3 regions of the Serpentinicella sp. ANB-PHB4 genome follow, and region 2 is predicted to be linked to each of the others. Evidence: predicted binding sites of a transcription regulator. Region 2 holds the regulator's gene; each other region holds the start of a gene.
What was found. The regulator HrcA, encoded in region 2, represses chaperone genes, less so after heat shock. The targets are predictions, from matches to a motif close to TTAGCACTCNNNNNNNNNGAGTGCTAA.
Positions count from the first base shown of each region.

Region 1: a site for HrcA is predicted at 4,783-4,809, ahead of groES (co-chaperone GroES). Genes of this name have one in related genera too.
Region 3: a site for HrcA is predicted at 1,963-1,989, ahead of htpG (molecular chaperone HtpG). Genes of this name have one in related genera too.

Region 1 is NZ_JAVKGO010000003.1:6,677-13,761, reverse strand. Features, by position in the region: gene RH915_RS03680 (thioesterase family protein) at 1-300, opposite strand, end outside; gene RH915_RS03675 (aldo/keto reductase) at 557-1,654, opposite strand; gene RH915_RS03670 (hypothetical protein) at 1,796-2,047, shown strand; gene RH915_RS03665 (hypothetical protein) at 2,079-2,324, shown strand; gene RH915_RS03660 (spore coat protein) at 2,359-2,640, shown strand; gene groL (chaperonin GroEL) at 2,758-4,404, opposite strand; gene groES (co-chaperone GroES) at 4,454-4,738, opposite strand; gene RH915_RS03645 (DUF554 domain-containing protein) at 5,006-5,713, opposite strand; gene RH915_RS03640 (DNA-3-methyladenine glycosylase family protein) at 5,730-6,608, opposite strand; gene RH915_RS03635 (PepSY domain-containing protein) at 6,681-7,085, opposite strand, start outside.
Region 2 is NZ_JAVKGO010000001.1:92,167-99,251, forward strand. Features, by position in the region: gene lepA (translation elongation factor 4) at 1-1,577, shown strand, start outside; gene hemW (radical SAM family heme chaperone HemW) at 1,662-2,801, shown strand; gene hrcA (heat-inducible transcriptional repressor HrcA) at 2,905-3,936, shown strand; gene grpE (nucleotide exchange factor GrpE) at 4,011-4,559, shown strand; gene dnaK (molecular chaperone DnaK) at 4,601-6,439, shown strand; gene dnaJ (molecular chaperone DnaJ) at 6,506-7,085, shown strand, end outside.
Region 3 is NZ_JAVKGO010000002.1:152,530-159,614, forward strand. Features, by position in the region: gene htpG (molecular chaperone HtpG) at 1-1,863, opposite strand, end outside; gene RH915_RS03290 (hypothetical protein) at 2,049-2,342, shown strand; gene RH915_RS03295 (hypothetical protein) at 2,367-2,630, shown strand; gene RH915_RS03300 (nitrilase-related carbon-nitrogen hydrolase) at 2,916-3,728, shown strand; gene RH915_RS03305 (YeiH family protein) at 3,858-4,865, shown strand; gene RH915_RS03310 (amidase domain-containing protein) at 4,885-6,012, opposite strand; gene RH915_RS03315 (aldo/keto reductase) at 6,140-7,085, shown strand, end outside.

The sequences.
Region 1 (7,085 bases), on a different contig from region 2:
GGCAATAACTTTAAATAGTAGTTTTTTACCTTCTATTTTTACAAGTTCAGCTTCAGCATAAGCATTCATTCCCATTGGTGTCGCAGTAAAGTGTTTAATGTCTACATCCGTCCCAACCGTTGTATACCCCTCCGGTAAATAATCCTCAACGGCTTGTAATGCAGCATTTTCCATTATACCAACCATTCTTGGAGTTGCTAAAACCTTAACACCACCACTTCCAAAAGCAACTGCTGTATCTTCTGCTCCAACTGTAATTTCCACTCTTGCTTTCATTCCCATTTTCAAATCAAAGGCCATAACCATCACCTCTCTTAAGTATTTGAGGAAAGTGCATAATTAAATCATAACTAGCTTTTATAGAATAAATATAAAATTCAACCTGTTTCGAATTTGTCGACTTGTTTGTTTTTAGAATACAATGATACATCGCAACAAATGAGGAGCGACCTCTTTTATATTTATTCGTGTAAATTAATTATGCAATTTTCTCATTTAAACAAAATGCTGTATTACTATATTAATAGTTATTACTTTATCGTTATGTGAAAAAAAATTAAAAATTCATTTCACTTATTTCTTGTAGCCGTTTCACTATAGGGATTTTTTGCGTACATAAAATTTCACATTTACCACAGGAGATACAATCTTTCGCTCCAACACTTTCACTTTTTAAAGCCCCCTCTGTTTTAAGAAATGTTAAATGTTTTTTCATTTCATCTGCATCTTTAAGGAGGGTCATATTATAAGCTTCAAGGTAGCGATTTATTTTTATTTTTTTAGGGCACTTTAAACAATAGCCACATGTTGTACATAGTGTGTCCATTTTCTTTGTAATCTTACTTTGAATTTCTATTTTTTTCTCATCACTAACGGTTACAGGATAATCAAGGGTTTTAACATTCTCATACAACTCTTCTAATGTTGAAATTCCAGCTAAAGTTACAGTTACACCAGGCTGAGCAATATTAAATCTCAAAGCCGCTTGACTAACTGTTTCGTCATCCCTTTCTTTAAGAAAATCAAAATATTCATGACTATTTGGTATTAACCCACCACCTAAGGGATTCATTGTTACAACAGCCATATCCTGCTCGATAGCTGCATTTATTCCCTCTTGCCTAAAGGGATGATTAATAACATTATAGCCTAATAACACACCTTCGAAAACTTTATCTTCTATAATCTTGCGTATATCTTCCCCTTTACAATGGGTTGAGAAAACTAAATGATCAATTAATCCTTCATTCTTTGCTTTCAATGCGCCTTCATAAGGTCCATTAGGTGCCATTACATTATCATATTGGGCTAAATCCATAATACACCACATATGATAAAAGTCAATTTTATCTATGCCTAATCTTTTTAATGATTTATCAATACGCCTTCTAACATCGTCAGCTGTCGGTTCATTGAAAATACCGCTTTTGGTTGCTGTATAAAAATTGTCTTTTATTTGTTCAAATGCTTTTCCGTATATATATTCACTTCTATCTCCACAATAATAAGGCGCAGTATCAAAGTAATTGATTCCCAATTCATGAGCTTTTTTTATAATCTCTACAGCATAGTCCTCATCTTCGCCAAATCGCATTCCACCAAGACCAATTACGGACACATTTTTTCCAGTTTGTCCATATTGTCTATAAATCACAAAATCCCTCCTTTTTATACTTTTTCTTCATTATACAACATAAAATGCATTATTTCTATTTTGAATTTGTATAATTATTTTACCCTTTCTGTTTCATAATAATAGTGCGACTTGTAATTTTAAAAAACAAGGAGGGTAATTATGGCTGATGAGAATGGTCGTCGAAAGAAACAAGCTGATAATAACAACTTACAGTCTGTTTCCTTAGTAAATGCTTTAAATTCTGCTACTAGATCTGAGTATCCACTGAGCAATTTAATCAATGAGCATATGGTCTACGATCATGCTTCCAATGGTTTTGAAAACAATAATATGGCCAATCCAGCTGAGGAGAACCAAAATATTGAAGATGAAGCGATAATTGACGAAGATGATAATTTTCCAATGGGTTAAGTCTAAATTAATTTAAAGGAGGTAATATGTTATGTTTAGTGTAAACGACAATAAAAACAATCAGAATATGAATGTCCAATCTGCACAAAAAATTGATGCTAATAACCTAAAGGTTGTAGAAGATCAACTAAACTATGAAGCGCTGATGAATAAAAAGTTTTCTAATTATGCAGATTATTGCACAGATGCAGAACTTAAAAATTTATGTCAACAGTCAGCACAAAAACACAAGCAACATTACGACAACTTATTAAACTATTTAAATTCACATCAATAGTAGCTTTTAAAAATAATTTACAGGAGGTTTTTTTATGAATAACAATCATCCTAATTTTTCAGAAAAAGAGTTGATGAATGATTTACTTGCTTCTGAAAAGCAAGTAACCTCTGCATACAACACAGGTATTACTGAGTCCTCTTGCACTAACTTAAGACAACAATTAACCCAGTGTTTAAACGAGACACAGGAGATTCAATACCAATTATTCAATGCCATGCAACAAAGAGGTTGGTATGCAACTAAGCAAGCCCAATCCCAGGATGTACAAAGTGCAAAAACAAAATATCAACAAATGAAGAACGAATTAAAATAAGCACTCTACTGTTATAATCGAGTGGGATTAAATATAATCTCCCCCCAACTATTCACAAAGAGCCATAAAAAAAAACGGGTATTCATTTTGAATACCCGTTTATATAAGCTTTTTTGCTTACATCATTGGCATGCCGCCCATGCCACCCATTCCTGCCATTCCGCCACCCATTGGTGCAGCAGGTTCTTCTTCTTTAACATCAACAACTGCTGACTCTGTTGTTAATAGCATAGCTGATATAGAAGCTGCGTTTTGTAATGCTGATCTTGTAACTTTTGTAGGATCAACAATACCTGAATCTATCATATTTACATAATTTTCGTTGTATGCATCAAATCCAATGCCAGTTTCAGAATTAAGTACTTTTTCTACGACAACTGAACCTTCTAATCCTGCGTTCTCAACAATTTGTCTTAGTGGTTCTTCAAGAGCTCTTCTAATAATTTTAACCCCTGTTTTTTCGTCACCTTCAACAGTATCAATAATTGATTCTACTGCTGAAACTGTGTTGATCAGTGCTGTACCACCACCGGATACAATTCCTTCCTCAACAGCTGCTCTTGTAGCGTTAAGTGCATCTTCGATTCTTAGTTTTCTTTCTTTAAGCTCTGTTTCAGTAGCAGCTCCTACTTGTATAACAGCTACGCCTCCTGAAAGCTTCGCTAATCTTTCTTGTAACTTTTCTTTATCAAATTCAGAAGTTGTCTCAACAATTTGTGCTTTTAACTGATTTACACGATCAGTAATCGCTTTTTGATCTCCATTTCCTTCAATGATTGTTGTATTTTCTTTATCCACTTTAATGCTTCTCGCTGTTCCAAGCATATCAACTGTTGTTGATTTTAAATCATAACCTAATTCTTCAGAAATAACAGTTCCACCAGTTAAAATTGCAATATCTTCTAACATTGCTTTTCTTCTATCTCCAAATCCTGGTGCTTTAACTGCAACACATTCAAATGTTCCTCTTAGTTTATTTACAACTAATGTTGCTAAAGCTTCTCCTTCAACATCTTCCGCTACGATTAATAGCTTTTTACCTTGCTGAACAATTTGCTCAAGTAATGGTAATATATCTTGTATGTTAGTAACTTTTTTATCCGTAATTAAAATATATGCATCATTGTATACAGCTTCCATTTTTTCAGAATCTGTAACCATATATGGTGATAAGTATCCTCTATCAAATTGCATACCTTCAACAACGTCTAATGTTGTTCCCATTGATTTAGACTCTTCTACAGTAATAACACCATCTTTACCTACTTTTTCCATGGCATCTGCAATTAGTTTTCCTATTTCTTCGTCAGCAGCTGAAATAGCCCCAACTTGTGCAATTGCTTCTTTGCTGTCTATTGATTTTGATATGCTTTGTAATTCTTTAACAGCTGCATCTACTGCTTTTTGAATTCCTTTTTTCATAATCATTGGATTTGCACCAGCAGCAACATTTTTAATTCCTTCTCTTATAATTGCTTGAGCTAATAAAGTTGCAGTAGTTGTTCCATCACCAGCTACATCGTTTGTTTTTGTCGCAACTTCTTTAACAAGTTGTGCACCCATATTTTCATATGCATCACTTAATTCAATTTCTTTTGCAATCGTTACACCATCATTAGTTATTAGAGGTGATCCAAATTTTTTATCAATTACTACATTTCTTCCTTTAGGTCCTAAAGTAACCTTTACAGTATCAGCTAATTTATTTACACCAGCTTCTAGGGCTTTACGTGCTTCTTCACTAAATTTTAGTTCCTTTGCCATATCTATAAACCTCCTAATTTTTAATCTATACTATGTATTTATACTTATGTTATTCTACAATTGCTAAAACATCGTTTTGCTTTAATATTGTGTACTCAGTTCCTTCGAACTTTACTTCTGTTCCTGCGTATTTAGAAAATATTACTTTATCTCCAACTTTAAGTTCCATCGTTACTTCTTTACCTTCTACAACCCCACCTGGGCCTACAGCAATAACTTCAGCCATTTGTGGTTGTTCTTTAGCCGTTGTTGGGATAAAGATACCACTTTGGGTTTTTTCTTCAGCTTCTAGTTTTTTAATTACAACTCTGTCACCTAATGGTTTAATACTCATAAAGTAACCTCCTTATATTTTAAATATTATTTTTTATTTTTTTATTAGCACTCACTAGAAGTGAGTGCTAATTACATTTATCATGTTATATAATTTTTTTTTGCGTAGCAAATTTCATTTAGTGCTATTATTGACCGTTTTTATAGGTTATTAAACGTTTTTCTTTTGTTTTTGAACTTTTTTTTAGATTTTCACTATTTTACGCATATTAGGTAAAATTTACATGTATTTTAGTTAATGAGCTACATTTAAAATACAGACTATATCCTAGAAAATTCGATTAACTAAATTAGAAAAGTACGGTTCTAGTATAAAAAATAGAATAGGCATAAATACAGCTGGTAACATATTTGCCACATTAACTTTTTTTATACCAAGTATACTAAGACCAATTCCTAATATTAAAAGTCCTCCTATAGCAGACATTAGTTCTATAACATACTCTGTTAACAAGGGTTCTACAACCGAAGCGGATATAACTATAAACCCTTGATAAATAAATACCGCTCCAGCAGATAAAACAACGCCGATCCCTAAGGTGGATGAAAATATAATGGACGAGATCCCGTCTAGTACTGATTTAGCGTAGAGTGTGCTGTGATCTCCCTTTAAACCACTATCTAATGCTCCAACAATCGCCATTGCTCCCACACAATAAATTAAACTAGCAGTTACAAAACCTTTTGCTACTCCACCTTCGCTTTTACCAAATAGTTTTTCTATACTATTACCAAACTGATTTAACCTTTTTTCAATTTTCAAGGCTTCTCCAATTATACTACCTATAACAATACTAAAGATCACAATTAATATATTATCCGCTTTCAAAGCCCCCATTAGTCCGATCATAACCACACACAATCCCAACCCCTGCATAATCGTTTCCTTATAATTATTTGGAATGCCCTTCCTAAGTAAAACCCCTAGTAACCCCCCTATAATGATCGCTACTGTATTTACCAATGTTCCTTGCATGCATGCTCCCCCTTGTTTATTTCCCTATATTCATTTCTCTACCATAATAAAATAGGTATTGTTGTGCGTAACCTGCCCATAATCCAAATTTATTATCTGCAAATTCCTGTATCTTTTTAGTAGATGTTGGCGTATTAAAGTATAAATGCTCCATAATACGCTTAATCCAAACGTCTACTGGAAAAGCTTCTCTCTTTTCTAAACTAAATACATTAATACAATGAGCAACTTTTGGTCCAACTCCTGGCAATGCTATAAGTTTTTTTTGACTTTCTTCTGCACTTACATGATTTAATTTTTGGGTTAATCTTCCATTATCAAAATAACTTGCTGCACCAATTATATAAGAAGCTCTGTATCCCACATTGCATGCTTTTAAGTCTGCTTCACTTAACTGTTTTATAATATGTGGATCCGGAAACCCATACCGTTTTTTCCCATTGTATGTGCCAATATAATCACCATATCGTTCACAGATCATTTCGATACTTTTTTTAATTCTTGGTATATTGTTATTTGCAGATATAATAAAAGATACTATTGTCTCCCATAGTTCTTGATTTAGTATTCTTATTCCTTCTCCAAAATCAATTGCCTGGCACATAACTTTATCATTTTTCCTTAAATCATCCTGTATTTCTTGATAATCTCTGCGTAGGTCAAAATAATTAAACCATATTGTATCAAAATCATTTTTATCTACATTCTCAAATATAGTATTCTCTTCACTTTTTATAACACTTATCACTTTTTTATGGGCGATACCAGTATATATACCATTGTCCTCTTTATTCCAACGAAAACATTGTCCACATTCAAAAATGTGTACAGGATTAAATTGTTTTAACCCTTTAACAGTAATCTTCTCTGGTTTATATATTATGTTATATTTCACTTTTTTCTCCTTTCATAACATACAGAAAACCCCAGTGGATTCAATCCATTCTGGGGCAATACTTTTTCAGAATTACAACTCTAGTTCTTCGTAAATATAAAACAATTCATGAACAAGACGACCTGTTTTTACATCAAAATATAGATTTAGATTTTGTTCATTTTCAGTTACTCGGAAACTATAAGTTAAAGTCGGTTTATACCTTGTTTCAAAAGTTCTTATTGCTGCTAGTCCTCTATACTCTGGACTGTTTAAGTTTCTACTTATTTTATTAAGAGATGCTAAGGATGAGAAATCTTCTGGCACGTTCACTCTGGTATTACTAAAATTATTGCTATATCTCAACACACGTCCCGATATGGCACAAACATTTATTAAATGGGCATCACTAACCATTTCAACGTCACCATCTACGGGTGTAAAACGAAATGCATAAATCGATTGAGCTTCATCGTTGATAAGAAAAACTTCATCTAT
Region 2 (7,085 bases):
ATTTAAATTTAATCGATACTCCTGGGCATGTAGACTTTAACTATGAAGTTTCAAGGAGTTTAGCTGCGTGTGAGGGTGCGATATTAGTTGTTGATGCAGCTCAAGGAATTGAAGCACAAACATTAGCAAATGTTTATTTAGCATTAGAACAAGATTTAGAGATAATACCCGTAATAAATAAAATAGATTTACCAAGTGCCAGGCCCGATGAAATTAAGAAAGAGATTGAAGATGTCATAGGACTAGAAGCAGATGATGCACCACTAATTTCAGCAAAAGATGGTTTAAATATTACAGATGTATTAGAAGCAATTGTAAAAAAAGTTCCAGCACCTGCGGGAAATGTAGATGAACCATTAAAGGCACTGATATTTGATTCTTACTATGACAACTACAAAGGTGTTGTAGCATACGTAAGAATCAAAGAAGGAACATTGAAAAAAGGGACAAAAATCAAAATGATGGCTACTAATAAAATTTTCGAGGTAACAGAAGTAGGAATAATGTCGCCTAATCAAATAGAAGTAGATACTTTAAATCCTGGAGATGTCGGATATGTAGCCGCTAGTATAAAAGACGTAAGAAACTGTAGAGTCGGTGATACAATTACTGAAGCGGATAATCCAACAGATTCTCCATTGCCAGGGTATAGAAAAGTCTCATCAATGGTGTATTGTGGAATATACCCTGCTGAAGGAGAAAAATATGAAGATATCAGAGATGCACTTGAGAAACTACAGGTAAATGATGCTGCACTAGTGTTTGAACCAGAGACTTCAGCAGCCTTAGGCTTTGGTTTTAGATGTGGATTTTTAGGTCTACTACATATGGAGATTGTTCAAGAAAGACTAGAACGAGAATTTAATTTAGACTTAGTTACAACTGCACCAAGTGTTATTTATAGGGTAACAAAAACCAATAATGAGGTTATAATGATACAGAACCCAGCAAACTTACCAGATCCTCAAGAGATATTAAAAATGGAAGAACCTATTGTAAAAGCAGATATAATGGTTCCAACTACATATGTAGGTGCTGTGATGGATCTTTGTCAAGATCGACGGGGGCAAATGAAGAATATGGAGTACATAGAAGAAACAAGAGTTGTTCTTCACTATGAACTACCATTAAATGAAGTAATATATGATTTTTTTGATGCACTTAAATCAAAAACAAAAGGTTATGGGTCATTAGATTATGAGTTTATAGGCTACAATGAGTCTAAACTTGTTAAGTTAGATATTTTAATTAATTCAGAACAAGTTGATGCCCTTTCATTTATCGTACATGATACTAAAGCTTATGCAAGAGGTAAAGCTATGTGTGAAAAGTTAAAGGATGAAATACCGAGACATCAATTTGCAGTACCAGTACAAGCATCTATTGGCAATAAAGTTATTGCAAGAGAGACAATTAGAGCTTTACGAAAAGACGTGTTATCTAAGTGTTACGGAGGAGATATCTCCAGGAAGAAAAAATTATTAGAAAAACAAAAAGAAGGTAAAAAAAGAATGAGACAAGTGGGGAATGTAGAAGTACCACAAAAAGCATTTATGTCAGTTTTAAAATTAGATTAACCAAATGGACCAGTCAGTGGGCAATGTTTTATAAATTCCCGTTTGACTGGTTTTTATAAAAAGATTATAGAAAAGGTGTTATTTATGGAGAAGATTGGGTTATATGTACATATCCCATTTTGTGAGAAGAAATGCTATTATTGCGATTTTAACTCTTTAATCGCACATGATAAGGATATTAATAAGTATATAACTGCTTTAACTAAAGAGATGGCCTTAATGAAGGAACAATATCAAAATAAATACAAGATGGAAACAATATTCATTGGTGGTGGTACACCTTCTCTACTTACAAATGAGAATATAGAAATAGTAATAAACAATATTCATAAGTATTTTACAGTTTCTTCAGATGCAGAGATTTCAATTGAAGTGAACCCAGGAACAGTAACAAAAGAAAAATTAATGCAATATCTGAAATTAGGAATAAATAGACTTAGTTTTGGGTTACAATCTACTAATAGTAAAAGATTAAAAGAAATTGGACGCATACATACTTTTGAACAATACTATAATAACGTCCATAACGCAAAACTAGTAGGGTTTAAAAACATTAATACAGATTTAATATTTGCATTGCCTAACCAAACCATAGAAGAATGGACTTTGGGTCTGAAACGTATAGTAGATTTAGGAATACCTCATATATCTGCATATAGTCTAATTATAGAAGAAGGAACACCATTTTATATGTGGAGGGAAGATGGCAAACTTTATCAGCCCGACGAGGATGTAGAGTTAAACATGTATAGAGAGGCAATAGCTCTACTAAAAGACAAAGGATATATACATTATGAAATATCCAATTTTGCTCTGCCTGACTTAGCGTGTCGGCATAATATAAATTATTGGCGCAATGGACAATACTTAGGTCTTGGCGTAAGTGCCCATTCTCACATTAATAACCAGCGATTTAGCAATAAAAATAATATAGAAGAATACATTCACGATATTGATTATGGAATTGCACCTTTAGAATCTTGTGAGAAAATTACTGTAAACGATCAAATAAGTGAAACAATGTTTTTAGGGCTACGTTTGCTATCGGGGATACAAATTAGCGAATTTAAGAATAGATTTGGTAAGAGCCCTTTTGAAATCTACGAAGACAAGTTAACAATACTCCAAAACAGAGGACTGGTTAACATCAGTGAGGATAAAATATGCCTAACACACGATGGTGTTTATTTATCTAATGTTGTATTTCGAGAGTTGCTATTATAAAAATATATAAAGTGACTTGACAAAAATTATATGAAATGATATTTTATAGTCATAATAATTAGCACTCATTTAAAGTGAGTGCTAATAATGTAAGGTGATTCTAATGAAATTAAATGAAAGAAAGACTTTAATCTTACAGGCTATTATACAGGATTATATACAGTCAGCGGAGCCAGTAGGTTCCAGAACCTTATCCAAGAAGTATGAATTGGGTGTTAGTCCTGCAACAATACGAAATGAAATGTCGGACTTAGAAGAATTAGGTTATTTGAAACAACCTCATACCTCATCAGGAAGAATTCCATCTGATAAAGGATATAGACTGTATGTTGATAAACTTATGGAGACGCAAAAAAATGCAGTGCTCCATAACCAACAAATTAATACAGATATAATGCGTAAATTTGGTGAAGTAGAACAGTTGCTTGAATATAGTTCTAAAATTATATCTCAGCTAACAAACTACACTTCAATTGTTTTAGCACCACAAATACAAGAAAATAAAATAAAACACATTCAACTAATACCAATTGATAGCAATAGTATATTGGCTGTGATCGTAACAGAAACTGGTGTTATAAGAAATCCAATTTTACGAATTAGAGAAAGGATTTCACCGGATACTTTAGAACAAATTTCAAACTTCATTAATACCAAGGTTCAGGGAAAAACAATAAAAGAAATAGAAAAGGTTCTTTTAACTGAAATACAATATGAGTTAAGACAATATTCAGATGTCATTGAAACATTAGTGCCTGAACTAGCTAATGTGATAGAAGCAGTTAACGACTACGGGTTATACCTTAGTGGCACAACCAATATTTTTAACTTTCCAGAATTTAATGATTTGTTCAAAGCAAAAGCATTCTTAACAATGCTTGAGGAACGACAGCTTCTAAGCAGTCTAATTACAACAGCTAATGACAATAAATTAAACATCTCAATTGGTAGTGAGAATATGCATAAAGAAGCAAGCGAATGTAGTTTAGTAACAGCTACTTATGAAATTGAAGGTAGTGTTGTAGGTTGGTTAACTGTTATAGGCCCGACGAGAATGGACTATTCAAATGTAGTAAGTTCGATGATTCATTTAAGTGGGCATATTAATAGTTTATTAACAAAAAGGTACAAATAACATATAAAGTGCGAAGTGCTTAGGCGTTTTGCACTCTATCTTTGTTTTTATTATAAAAGGGTAGGTGATCTAAAATGAATCAAGAAAAAAGTAAAGAAGTGATAGAAGAGGAAGTTGAGAGTGAGTTAGAAGCAACTGAATCTGAAATTCAAGAGCAACAAGAAGATCAAGAAGACAATAAACTTGAAAAATTATTAGAAGAAAAAGAAAAAGAAAACATAGAATTAAACAACAAGTATCAAAGACTACAAGCAGATTTTATCAACTTTAAAAAGAGAACAGAGAAAGAAAAGAGTGACATATACCTATACGCTGCAGAAGATATGGCTCTAGAGCTTTTAGGTATTATCGATGGATTAGAAAGAGCTATTGACTCACAGAAGGAAGAGACTAGTTTCGGTGAGGGAATAAAGATGATACTTAAACAGTTAAAAGATATCCTACATAAGCATGGCATTAAGGAAATAGAGGCAATGGGACAACCGTTTGATCTTAACTTTCATCATGCAGTTATGAAAGAAGAATATGATGGAGAAAAAGACATCGTAATAGAAGTTTTTCAAAAAGGTTACACAATACATAAAAAAGTATTGCGTCCAGCTATGGTTAAAGTTTCTGAATAATAATTTTAAATATAAAACAATAAATTTGGAGGAGGATATATATGAGTAAAGTAATAGGAATTGATTTAGGAACAACAAACTCATGTGTTGCTGTATTAGAGGGAGGAGAACCTGTTGTTATACAAAATTCTGAAGGAAATAGAACAACCCCTTCTATAGTAGCATTTGGAAAAGATGGAGAGAGAATTATTGGGGAACCAGCTAAACGACAAGCTGTAACAAATCCAGAAAAAACGATAATGTCAATAAAAACACATATGGGATCAGACCACAAAGTTAAAATTGATGATAAAGATTATACACCTCAAGATATATCTGCGATGATTTTACAAAAACTAAAAGCAGATGCTGAAGCATACTTAGGTCAAAAAGTTACCGATGCAGTAATTACAGTGCCTGCATATTTTAGTGATAGTCAAAGACAAGCGACAAAGGATGCAGGAAAGATTGCTGGATTAAATGTACAAAGAATTATCAATGAGCCTACTGCCGCATCATTAGCTTATGGACTTGATAAAGGTGACACACAGCAAAAAGTTCTAGTATACGATTTAGGTGGTGGAACATTTGATGTATCAATACTTGAATTAGGTGATGGTGTATTTGAAGTTTTAGCAACAAGTGGAGACAATAATCTAGGTGGAGATGACTTTGATAAAGCTGTTATTGATTTCTTAGCTCAAGAATTTAAGAAACAGGAAAACATTGACCTAAGAGAAGATAAAATGGCACTACAAAGGTTAAAGGAAGCTGCAGAAAAAGCGAAAAAAGAACTTTCAAGTACAATGACAACAAATATTAATCTGCCTTTTATTACTGCTACAAATACTGGACCAAAGCACTTAAATATTGATTTAACAAGAGCAAAATTCAATGAATTGACTGGTCATTTAGTTGACAAAACTATTGAACCGATGAAAAAATCATTAAATGATGCAGGACTTTCACCACAGGATATTGATAAAGTGATACTAGTAGGGGGATCTACACGTATCCCAGCAGTTCAAGAAGCGGTAACAAAAGTAACAGGAAAAGATCCTCATAAAGGTATTAATCCAGATGAATGTGTAGCTGTAGGAGCATCTATACAGGCAGGTGTATTAACTGGTGAGGTTAAAGATGTATTATTACTTGATGTTACACCACTTTCTTTAGGGATTGAGACATTAGGTGGCGTATTTACAAAATTAATTGAAAGAAATACTACAATTCCTACCAAGAAAAGCCAAACTTTCTCAACAGCTGCTGATAATCAACCAAGTGTAGATATCCATGTATTACAAGGGGAAAGATCAATGGCTGCTGATAATACGACAATGGGTAGATTCGAATTGTCTGGAATACCACCAGCACCAAGAGGAGTGCCTCAAATCGAAGTAACTTTTGATATCGATGCAAATGGTATTGTAAACGTATCAGCTAAAGATTTAGGTACTGGAAAAGAACAAAAAATTACAATTACATCATCTACAAATTTATCAGAAGAAGAAATAGAAGCTAAAGTTAAAGAATCTGAAAAGTTTGCAGAAGAAGATAAAAAGCGTAAAGAAAAAATAGAAGTAACAAACCAAGCCGATTCTTTAATTTATCAGACAGAAAAGACTTTAAAAGAACTTGAAGGTAAGATCGCAAAAGAAGAAGAAGAAAAAGTAACTGCAGAAATAGAGAAATTAAAGAAAGCACTTGAATCTGATAATGTAGAAGAGATGAAGAAAGCTATAGAAGATTTAACAAATGCATTCCATGCTATTTCTCAACAAATGTATCAACAAGCTGGTCAAGAAGAGGGAGCAGCTCCAGATGGTACGCAACAAAATAGTGAAGATAATGTAGTTGATGCAGAATATGAAGAAGTACAAGATGAGGAAGAAGAAAAGTAAAGTAAATGTATGAGGACACCCTAAAGGGTGTCCTCATAATTAGCATATTAGTTGGGCGGTGAAAAAGTGAGTAAAAGAGACTTTTATGAGGTGCTGGGTGTTGATAGAAATGCAGCGCCAGATGAAATAAAAAGAGCATATAGAAAATTGGCTATGAAATATCATCCCGATAAAAACAAGGGAGATCAGACTGCTGAAACAAAGTTTAAAGAAATAAATGAAGCATATGAAGTTCTTGGAGATCAAGAAAAGAAACAAAGGTATGACCAGTTTGGTCACGCTGGAGTAAATGGCAATGGGGCTAGTGGATTTGAAGGCTTCGGTGGTGGCGGATTTGAGGACATTTTTGGTGATATATTTGACATTTTTGGCGGTGGTGGCTTTTCATCCTCAAGAAGGCAGAGAGGTCCCCGTAAAGGTGCTGACGTAAAGTATGAGCAATCTATCACATTTGAAGAAGCAGCTTTTGGAGTAGAAAAAACGATAAAATTCCATAAAGAAGAAGACTGTAAAGATTGTAATGGAAGTGGGGCTGCTTCTGGCTCTACTTCAAAAACTTGTCCTGACTGTAATGGAAAAGGAGAGGTGCGTTTTGCACAACGAACTCCTTTAGGCCAAATAGTTAATGTTAGACCTTGTACAAAAT
Region 3 (7,085 bases), on a different contig from region 2:
TATATCGTTACTACGTTTTATAAATTGACTCATATCTTCAGGTGGTAATGTCTTATGCGTAAGAAGTGCTAAGTCATAAACCTGCTGAGCAATCATATTTAATAAATCAGATTTATTATCCTTATTTTCAAGAATATACTGAATCAAGCTATGCTTTTTATTTAGTACTAGTGTTTCTTCAGTAGGCATAGCATTCATATTTAGCCCATCCATGCTGTACATTTTCATCATATCTTGCATACGGCGACTATCTTCAGACAAAGTAATCATACCGGCAACATCTTCTGACTTAAGGCTTTCAATATTAATTTTAAGGGAGTCTTTACCTAAAGCTTCCTTAAATACATTTGTAATAGCCTCGGTTTGATTTTTTTGTTCTTCTTCACTAACAGAATCATCTGTATCCTTCATAAGGTCGGCAATATCTGAATCTACTCTTTTAAAACTTAGTCCTTCTTTTTTAGATTCCACATGAGAGATAAAAGCAGAATCAATTGTATGGTCTAGGATAACAGCATCTAAATCATGCGCTTTAAGCATTTTTATATATTGTGCCTGTTGAATTTGGTCAGTAACGTAGTAAACTTGATTTTCTAATTTACCTTCAAGGTTAGCAAGGTATTCCTCCGTAGTTACATACTGATCATTAATTGTTTTATATAGTATGATATTAGATACTTTATCATAGAATTTTGCGTTTTTGATCGATCCAAACTTAATAAATGGATTAATATCATCCCAGAACTTTTCATAAGATTCACGATCAGATTTAAATAAAGAATTTAACTTATCCGCAACTTTTCTAGTGATATAATCAGATATTTTTTTAATTGAACCGTCATTTTGCAAGAAACTTCTAGATACGTTAAGTGGTAAATCAGGACAATCGATAACACCTTTTAATAACAGTAAAAATTCAGGGATAACTTCTTTAATATTATCGGCTATAAATACTTGGTTATTATATAGTTTTATTTGTCCTTCTAACGTATCGAATTGTGTATTTAACTTAGGGAAATAAAGGATTCCTTTTAAGTTAAATGGATAGTCCATATTAAGGTGAATCCAGAATAAAGGTTCTTTAAAATCGTTAAAAGTACTTCTGTAAAATTCTTTATACTCATCATCAGTACATGCGCTAGGCTGTTTTAAATAAAGAGGAGAAGTATCATTAAGTGGTTTTGGTTCTTCTATCACGATATTACCATCTTCATCTTTTTCAGGTTCCTTATCGATAACCTCTAAGTAAATAGGGTAGGGCATAAAGGAACAATATTTTTCAATGGTAGAACGAACAGTGTATTCGTCAAGGAAATTTTCACCTTCTTCACTTAAGAAAAGGGTGATTTCTGTTCCCCTATTTGATTTTGTCCCCATTTCCAATTCAAATTCTGTACCACCGTCGCAACGCCATTTGATTGGTTGAGCACCATCCTGATAGGATAAGGAATTTATTTCAACGGTATTCGCAACCATAAAAGCAGAATAAAAGCCTAAACCAAAGTGTCCGATAATTTGATCCGTACCACCTTTTTCTTGATAGGTTTTAAAAAAGTCTTCAGCACCAGAAAAAGCAATTTGATTTATGTATTTTTTAACTTCTTCTTCAGTCATACCAATACCATTATCAATAAACTTTAAAGTCTTATTGGTACCATCAATAATAACTTTTACACTAAATTTGGTATTTTCTTCTAACTGAGCTTCACCTAAACTGTCTAATCTTTTTACCTTTGTAATAGCATCACAAGCATTAGACACTAATTCTCTAATAAAAATATCTTGGTCAGAATATAACCATTTTTTAATAATTGGAAAAATGTTTTCACTATGGATCGATAAACTTCCTTTTTGCTTATCCATAAGATCGCCTCCTAGTAAATTGTTATTTTATAGTTAAATGGGTTAAAATCCCTTTTGAAAACTATGATACAACTAACCTAACAAAGTGTCAATAAAAAATTAGCACTCTTAGAATAAGAGTGCTAATTTTTGTAGAGCAAGTATATTAAATTTGTCACCCTTAATCTTAGCCTGCATAAAATGTAGTGCAAAAAGAAAGGGGGAGAAATATATATGAAGTTTGTACCAAAAAGGCACATCCAAGACCACCAGTTCAGCCTTGTCCACAACTTCCAGGAACATTAGTAAGAATTAACATTCCAGCAGGTGCGGTAATTAATTTACTAAACCTTATTGAAGTAACATCACCAAGTGGCATTTGCTTAATCGTGAGACTTCCTTTTTTAGCAGGGGATAAAAAAGCTAAAGGTATTTACGACAATCTTGTAAATACAGTTGAAGAAGCTGGCGGTAAAGTTGAAGTAGTAGTAGAAGAATAAATTATAGAAAAAGGGGAGATCTATATGGAATTTGTATCAAAAGGATGTCATAGACCAAAACCACCGGTAAAACCGTGTCCACAGTTACCAGGAACAGTGCTAAGAATTTATATTCCAGCGGGAGCAGTAATTAATTTATTAAACCTTATAGAAGTGACTTCACCAAGTGGTATATGTTTAATTATAAGACTTCCGTTTTTAGGTAGTAATAGCAGTGTTAAAAGTTTGTATGACAACATTGTCGGTACAGTTGAAGCGGCAGGAGGAAAAGTAGAGGTCGTTGATTAGGTAATACATTAAAACCCAAAAAGTTCTGCTTAGCAGAACTTTTTGGGTTTATATACGTTAACTTTATGATAAATTAACTTGAATAAAGAAAAGATATTTAAAAACCTTCAAAAAGGGTAGGTATTTTATAAGTGTAGTTTTAGTAGACGTTTTAGAATTGTCTTACATTCTCTTACAGTGAAGTAGGTATTTTATAAGTGTAGTTTTAGTAGTTATAATTTATCAAAAAGTACATATTATTAATGGATTATTAAAACAAATCAAGTTACATAGGAGGGGTAATAGATGTTTCAAGTCGCCGGAATTCAGATGAGACCAATTATGAATAATGTGGAAGCAAATTTAAAAAGAGGTATTAATTATATTTATAAAGCAGTGGAACAGCAGGAAGTTGACTTAATTGTATTTCCTGAAATGTGGACTACAGGATACCATCTATCTAGAGAGACTTTTTTAGCTTTAGGTGAATCAAGATACGGACAAACGGTTTCTACAATAAGAGAAGAGGCTAAAAAAGTAAATACTGCGATTATATGTCCATTTATTGAAAAAACAGAAATGGATGATTTGTATATTTCAGCAGCAGTTATTGACAACGAAGGAGAGCTAAGAGGCATCGTTAGAAAAAGTGTATTATGGGGGCGTGAAAACAATATTTTTAAACCAGGTAATATAGAGTATCCTGTTTTTGATATAAAAGCAGGGAAAATCGGAATACTAATGTGCTATGAGATGGAATTTCCAGAGACTAGTAGGCTATTAGCTTTAGAAGGGGCAGAAGTTATTGTTTGCCCTTCTGTATGGAGTATTGCAGCCTCACGACGATGGGATATACAATTACCAGCGAGGTCTTTAGACAATACAGTTTTTGTTTTTGGTATTAATACAGTGGGCAATAATAGTTGTGGTAAAAGTAAACTTGTAAGTCCACTGGGAGATATACTTATAGAAGCTTCAGATACAGAAGAAGAAATTATAACCCATATAATAGATAAAGAAGTACTATTATGGGCTAGAGAGGAAGTACCATACTTAGATGACTTTAAAGATAAACTGACACCAGGTGGAATTAACAAAATAAAATGCCCTGTCATATAGTTGGTATAGAAGCTAAGTGCTTTGAAATAAATATTGTGTATGGTATTATATATAAGCATAGATTAACATAATCTATGCTTATTATTTGTTTTCATGACCTATATCGATATACAAGAGAGGAAAAATATTATGTATTTACAAATAAAGAAATATGCTCCCGGCCTAGCTATGGCTTTTCTTATTGCGGTTATATCCGTTTTTAGTGGTAATAGAATACCAATATTAGGGTCGAGTATAATTGCATTACTCATAGGAATGACCATAAATCCATTGGTAAAATTGGAGCAATTTGAGGTTGGTTTAAAATTTGTTTCGAAAAGACTGCTACAATTAGCAATTATATTGCTTGGAACAAATTTAAGCTTAGTTCAAGTTTTTACTGTTGGTCGAATATCACTATTTGTCATGGTGTTCACCCTCTCAGCAGCCTTTTTATCAGCATATCTAGTAGGAAAACTTTTAAATATGAACTGGAAGCTTAGCAGCTTAATAGGAGCTGGCACAGGAATTTGTGGTGGATCAGCTATTGTTGCATTGTCTCCTATTGTTGAGGCAGACGAGATGGACATTGCTTATGCCATATCTGCCACTTTTATTTTTGATGTGTTAATGATTGTTCTTTTTCCCATCTTAGGGCAAGTATTAAATCTTTCTGACATCGCTTATGGCCTTTGGACAGGAACAGCGGTTAACGACACATCATCAGTTGTAGCAGCAGGTTATGCATTCAGCGAAGCGGCAGGCAACTATGCAACAATTGTCAAATTAACAAGAACTACGGCTATTATTCCAATAACATTGATTTTCTCAATTTTTATAGGGTACCGAAATGCAAAATTAGAGAAACAAGTTGATAAAAAAGCACCTAACATAAAAGGAATTTTTCCCTGGTTTATTCTTATTTTTATCGGTTCTGTCTTGTTAAATACAATAGGTATTATTTCAGTAGAAACAGGGATGTTTTTTAGTAGAACAAGTAAATTTATGATGGCAATGGCACTAGCAGCCGTTGGACTAAAAACCAACTTAAAACTGATGTTAAGCTCTGGTATAAAGCCAATGACATTAGGTTTTATTGTATCTACGGTAGTTGTCATAGTGTCAATAACAGTACAATATTTTAATGGTCAGGTTTAAATCTAGATAATTATTTATTTTAGTAATGGACCCTTACTAGCCAGAACTTTACGTTTTTACCACTCCAACCAATATCCCAAGGTACTCTGTAACGATCCGCATTATGAGAGTTTACAAGGGCATAACCTTTTGAGTCTATACCTGTAACTACAGATATATGACTTACTTTGCCCTTTTCTTCATAAGCAATATAGTCCCCCGGTAAAAGCTTGTAAGAAGCACTAAGAACTTCCTTATAAGATCCTCTAGTTATTACCGAACCTCTACCACTATTAGTCATATATTGGTTAAATGCATGGGCATTTAACCACGCTCTACTTCCAGCGCCTTTTTCATAATTCCAAGTACCATTCTTTTTAAAGTTACCAGCTTCATAAAGTATTTGTGAAGCAAAGTTAGCACAGTCACCACCTTGGTAATTAAAATTTGTATATTTCGAATTATACTTAAATCCGTACTCTGGTAAGCTTGCAGCACCACAAAACTCATCTGCATAAGCTACTGCATTTATACGACTTTCTTCAAGATCCGATAGATCCTTCATTTCCCCAGAAAGAATTTTACTACTGATGTTGTTAATTGTTTCTTCATCTAAACTTATCGTATTAAAGAGAGGATCGGCGTACCATTCTTTTGAAATTATCCATCCCTGCTCTCCAGGGATGATATCTAAGGTGTGATGGGTACCAAGTCTAAAAGAATTGCTTTTATCTGATTCATTAATATATTTATAAGTATATTCCGTGGATACAAGCAGATTTAAAGTGTAACCATCACCTTTTTCTGTAGCTCTTCGAATGACGATGTCTGAATTAATATCCATAAAATTAGCACCTTGCTTCCTTGACCAAAGATGAATATAATTCATTTTTTTTATTTCATGCTCATAGGCCCATAAACCATTTCGTGCATGCTTATTATAAAGGCTATCAAAAACAAATACTTTCTCTTTTAATAAAGCTTCATTTCTAAGATCAAAAATATGCGCTATATCATCAAACAGTTTTTCTTTTAGGTCTTCTTCTGTAACCTGTCTAAATGTAGGTACATAAGATTTAGATGAGCGGGTGTAATGAAAAATAATGGCTAAGCACATTATAAAAACGATCGTAATAATGATTGTTCTTTTTCGAAAAAAAATTATCATAAAAGGGAACCTCCATATATGAACTCATATGATTATATGAAGCAAATAAAAATACTATGAGCATTTTATATATGATAAAATTAAGTTCTCACAAACATCTATACATATAAGAAGGAGAGAAATCATTATGATTCAAAGAACTTTAGGAAAAACAGGATTAAATGTATCTGTAGTTGGATTTGGTGGAATACCTATACAAAGATTGGAAGAAGACAAAGCCGTATCATTAGTGAAATTATCGATAGAAAAAGGAATGAATTTCATCGACACCGCAAGAGCTTATGGACAAAGTGAAAAAATGATAGGTTTGGCTATAGAAAATGCAAATATGAGGAAAAAGTGTTATATTGCAACAAAATCCACTTCTAGAGATTACGAATCAATGAAAAAAGATATAGAAACAAGTTTAAGAAATTTAAAATGTGATGTCATAGACTTATATCAATGCCACTTAGTAAAAACACAAGAGCAATTTGATCAAATTTTAAGTCCAAATGGTGCCTATCCTGCGTTAAAGGAAGCTCAAGAGGCAGGTTTGATTAAAAATATCGGGATTACAAGTCATGACTATAATATTCTTGATATGGCTTTAGATACTAAGTATTTCTCAACGATTCAATTTCCATATAATATCGTTGAAAGACAAGGAGAAGCCTTATTTGAAAAAGCAGCTAAAAAAAACATAGGGGTTATTATAATGAAACCTTTAGCTGGTGGAGCACTCGATGATGGCGATTTAGCACTTAAATTTATTTTAAATAATAATAATATTTCAGTAGTTATTCCTGGTATGGATAGTGAACAGCAAGTTATTGAAAATAGTAAAGTGGGAAAAGAAACTTCTATACTAACAGTGGAAGAAAGACAAAAGTTAGAAAAAATTCAAAAGGAATTAAGCTCAAACTTTTGTAGAAGGTGCGGATATTGCTTACCTTGTCCCCAAAATATTGATATACCAAGTGCTTTTCTTATGGAAGGCTACTATTCCCGTTACAACTTAAAAAACTGGGCTTTAGAAAGATATAACGCATTACCTAACAAAGCCTCTGAATGTATTAAATGTGGAAAGTGTG